DNA from 2 places in the Hymenobacter cellulosilyticus genome. Region 2 is predicted to be linked to the other one. Evidence: riboswitches for the same ligand, from Rfam matches in the RefSeq annotation. Region 2 holds a riboswitch; the other holds the start of a gene.
The links. A riboswitch is a leader RNA that binds a small molecule or an ion and turns the genes downstream of it on or off. The one in region 2 is predicted to bind thiamine pyrophosphate.
Positions count from the first base shown of each region.

Region 1: linked by a shared signal. The riboswitch ahead of thiS (sulfur carrier protein ThiS) and the one ahead of MUN79_RS28210 (TonB-dependent receptor) in region 2 are both predicted to bind thiamine pyrophosphate.

Region 1 covers NZ_CP095046.1:604,839-607,034, forward strand. Annotated here, with positions in the region: gene rlmN (dual-specificity RNA methyltransferase RlmN) at 1-730, opposite strand, end outside; TPP riboswitch at 1,063-1,158, shown strand; gene thiS (sulfur carrier protein ThiS) at 1,236-1,439, shown strand; gene thiC (phosphomethylpyrimidine synthase ThiC) at 1,510-2,196, shown strand, end outside.
Region 2 covers NZ_CP095046.1:5,767,122-5,769,317, reverse strand. Annotated here, with positions in the region: gene MUN79_RS28225 (aldose 1-epimerase family protein) at 1-183, shown strand, start outside; gene MUN79_RS28220 (GNAT family N-acetyltransferase) at 196-615, shown strand; gene MUN79_RS28215 (hypothetical protein) at 678-971, opposite strand; TPP riboswitch at 1,175-1,283, shown strand; gene MUN79_RS28210 (TonB-dependent receptor) at 1,294-2,196, shown strand, end outside.

The DNA.
Region 1 (2,196 bases), 670 kb from region 2:
AGTTGGCCTCGTTGATGGGCATAATCTCGTTGCGCTTCACGTCGTTGGGGGCGTGCAACGAGAGGGCCAGATTAGCCTTCACATCGTCGTCGGCCAGCTTCTTGATCATCTTGGCAATGCCGGCGGTGCTAATCGTAATGCGGCGTGGGGCCATGTTCAGGCCGTCGGGGGCGGTGATGCGCTCCACGCTCTTTACCACGTTGGCGTAGTTGAGCAGCGGCTCGCCCATGCCCATGTACACGATGTTGGTGAGCGGCGTGCCATACTGGGCCTCGCACTGCTCCCGGATGCGCACCACCTGGTCGTAGATTTCGGCCGCGTCCAGGTTGCGCTTGCGCTCCATGTAGCCCGTAGCGCAAAACTTACACGTGAGCGAGCAGCCCACCTGCGAGGAAATGCAGGCCGTCATGCGCGTGTCGTGCGGGATGAGCACGCCCTCCACGATGTTGCCGTCGTGCAGCCGGAAGGCCGACTTGATGGTGCCGTCGTTGCTGAGTTGTTGATTCTGAACCGTCACGCCGTTGATGACGAAGTGCTTGGCCAGCAACTCGCGAGTGGCCAGGGAAATGTTGTTCATTTCCTCAAACGAGGCCGCGGTATTCTTCCACAGCCACTCCAGCACCTGCTTGGCGCGGAAGGGTTTTTCGCCGTGCTCCACCATAAAGGCTTTGAGCTCGTCGGGGGTGAGTTTGCGGATGTCGCGCTTGGAAACAACGGGCAGGTCAATCATCATAACTGCAAAGATACTATAGCGGAAGCCGAAGATGTGCGTCCTATCTGCTAGAACATTGTCTAACCCGCTGACGCTGAAAAAAGTGCCGCCTTTTGCCTGTCATTGCGAGCAAAGCGAAGCAATCCGTCCTCTGCGCAATACGAAATGACCTTTACCCAGAAAGCCTTTCCTGTTATAACGGTGAAGGCTTATCAAGTTAGAGGGCCCGGCACATTTCAGAGGATGGATTGCTCCGTCGTCCCTCCTCGCAATGACAGGGAAAGAAAGCACGGATTGCAACATCATAATTTCGCAACCTCGCCATTTCACAAATTCCCTTACCTTGCCGGCATAAACTTTAGGGGTGTTCTGCTACGCGGGACTGAGAAATACCCTTGGAACCTGATCCAGGTAATGCTGGCGAAGGGAAAAGTGACCAGAAACGGGACGCTCTGTGCCCGTGGCGTACGCCGTCCTATCGTTTATTGTTCTGACTCCATCAACCTGCTACTCTGCTTGTTGCATGACGCTATTTGTCAACGATAAACCTTGCGAGGCCCCGGTTTCCCCTACCCTGACGGCCACCCTCGACCAGTTGCAGCTGCTGCACCTGCGCGGCATTGCCGTGGCCGTGAATGACGTGGTAGTGCCCCGCCCCGACTGGCCCGCCCACGAGCTGCGGGCCCACGACCGGATTACGATTATTCGCGCCACCCAAGGGGGCTAGGCCGCGCCGCCGACCCGTTTCCACTTCCTTTTCCGATGAAGAAAAAAGACCAAGCCCCCAGCAGACGCTGGTGGAGCGCCAGCCCCTGACCGGCTCGCGCAAGATCTACGTGCCCGGCCAGCTCTACCCCGACCTGCGGGTGGCCATGCGCGAAATCGTGCTCAGCGACACCCAGCGCAAGTTCGACTTCGTGAATCCCACCGAGCAAAACCTGCCGGTAACCGTGTACGACACCAGCGGCCCCTACACCGACCCGAATATGGCCATCGACCTGAAAAAAGGGTTGCCTCGCCTGCGCGAGGAGTGGATTCTGGGCCGCGGCGACGTGGAGCAGCTCCCCGGCACCTCGTCGGAATATGGGCAGCAGCGGGCCGCCGATGCTTCGCTGGACGCGCTGCGCTTTGAGCACATCCGCCGGCCGTACCGGGCTAAAGCGGGCCGCAACGTGAGCCAGATGCACTACGCCCGCCAGGGCATTATCACGCCCGAAATGGAATACATTGCCATCCGGGAAAACCAGCGTATCGACCAGTTGGCCCAGGATGACCCGCTGCGGGTGCAGCACCGCGGGCACAGCTTCGGCGCACGCACGCCCCAGGGCTATATTACGCCCGAATTCGTGCGCCAGGAAGTAGCCGCCGGCCGGGCCGTGATTCCCTCCAACATCAACCACCCCGAAGCCGAGCCCATGATTATCGGGCGCAACTTCCTGGTAAAAATCAACACCAACATCGGCAACTCGGCCGTCACGTCCAGC
Region 2 (2,196 bases):
GACGGGTTTCCCTTCCTGGGCCTCTGGACCAAGGGGAAAGATGCGCCGTTTGTGTGCGTGGAGCCCTGGCAGGGCATTGCCGGCTCGGTAGGCAGCCCCGTGGAGCTGGCCGACAAGGAAGGCATTCTGACCCTGGCCCCCGGCCAAACCTACTCGGCTGAGTATTCCATTGCCATAACCTAGCCCCAGTCTTTCATGGCAGTGCCCGAGTTGGAAATCCGCCGCATTACGCCCGCGCAAACCTACCCGCTGCGCCACGCCGTGCTGTGGCCCGACAAGCCCCTGGACTACGTGAAAGTGGAAAACGACGCGGCCGGGCAGCACTTCGGAGCTTTTGTGCAGGAGGAGCTGGTTTCGGTAATTTCTCTGTTCGTAACTGGCCCGGATGCCCGCTTCCGCAAGTTTGCCACCGCCCCGGAGTGGCAAAAGCAGGGCATCGGCTCCCGACTGTTGCAGTGCATTATGGAGGAAGCCCGGCAGCAGGGGGCACAGGAGCTGTGGTGCGATGCCCGGCAGGATGCGGCGGCTTTCTACCAGCGCTTCGGTATGGTAGGGCAGGGGCCGGTTTTCTACAAGGGCGACATTCCTTACCTGCGCATGAGCCTCCAGCTGTAGCTGCAGGGTAGGCACAACAACAGCGGCCTTTTTGCCTGCCTTACTTCCGGTATCGGCCACGATTAACCGGAAGCAGCTGGGCAAAAAGGCCGCTGTTTGCTTGTATAAGAAACCTTAGAAGGTAATTGTTTCCAGGGGCGCACTGGTGCGCTGGGGCGGCCGTAGTCGGGCTCCCAGTCGTTGATGGGCCGGGAGATGCCCGGCGGCAGGTCCAGGTCGGGCAGGCCGTCGTCGAGCGGCTCCCCGCCGTCGTCGTCGCCGTCGGTGTAGGGTGGGTGCTGGTAGCGGTGGCGCGGGGCCACGATGAAGTAAGCCAAAATGGCAAATACCACGAGCGTGTAGATGAGACTGATCATGGCAGCAACTGGTAAAATGACGACGCAAACAAGGCAGAGCCGGCAGGCTGTATCTGGCTAACGGAGTGGGTGGGACGGATGTTTTGGGATGACGTAATTTTTCCGGCCCACTCGTTAGCCAGTCTAATATAGTTGATTGTCAAGCGAAAGTAAAGCACAAGATTGTCGATTTGGAACTCCTTGCTGAGGGCTCTAGCTTTGCAGCATAGTTTTAGGGGTGCCCTACCAGCGGCTAGCTGCCGTGGGGCTGAGATCATACCCATTGAACCTGTCCGGGTAATGCCGGCGAAGGGAACAAACGATCCTCGAACGTGAAAACCTAGTGCGCCGACCCCTGGCGCAGGGCCCGTTCCACTTTTTCTTTACCATTTCCTTGAAGCATTTATTGGTTTGGGGGGCCGCCGCAGCGCTGCCCCTACTGGCAGCACCCGCCGCCTGGGCCCAGGGCCCCGTGGCCGGCACCGTCGCCGATGCCCGCACCGGCACCGTGCTGCCCGGCGCCACCGTGCTGCTCGACGGCGCCGTGGTGGGCGTCACCGACGCGACGGGTACCTTCATCCTGCCCGCGGTGCCGGCCGGTGCCCACGAGCTGCGCGTTACGTTTCTGGGCTACGATGCGCTGCGCCAGACTGTGCAGGGCCAGGCTACCGAGCAGCGCCTCACGCTGGGGCTACAAACCGGGGGCATCCTGACCGGCGAGGCCCTGGTAACGGCCAGCCGGGCCAACGACCGCACGGCCACGGCTTACACCAACGTGAGCCGGGCAGAGCTGGCCAAGCGCAACTTCGGCCAGGACATTCCCTACCTGCTCGACCAGACGCCTTCCGTAGTAGTGACTTCCGATGCTGGTGCCGGTGTGGGCTACACCGATATCCGCATCCGGGGCACGAGCAACACGGGTATCAACATGACCATCAACGGGGTGCCGCTGAACGATGCGGAGTCGCACGGCTCGTTCTTGGTGAACCTGCCCGATCTGGCTTCGTCCGTGAGCAGCCTGCAGGTGCAACGCGGGGTGGGCACCAGCCAGAATGGTGGGGCGGCGTTTGGGGCCAGCATCAACATTTCCACGTTTGATAACCGGCGCGAAGCCTACGGCGAAACCCAAAACAGCGTCGGCTCCTTCAATACCTGGAAAAACACCGTGCAGTTTGGCACCGGCCTGCTGGGCCAGCATTTCACCGTGGATGGCCGCCTCTCGCGCATCGCCACCGACGGCTACCTG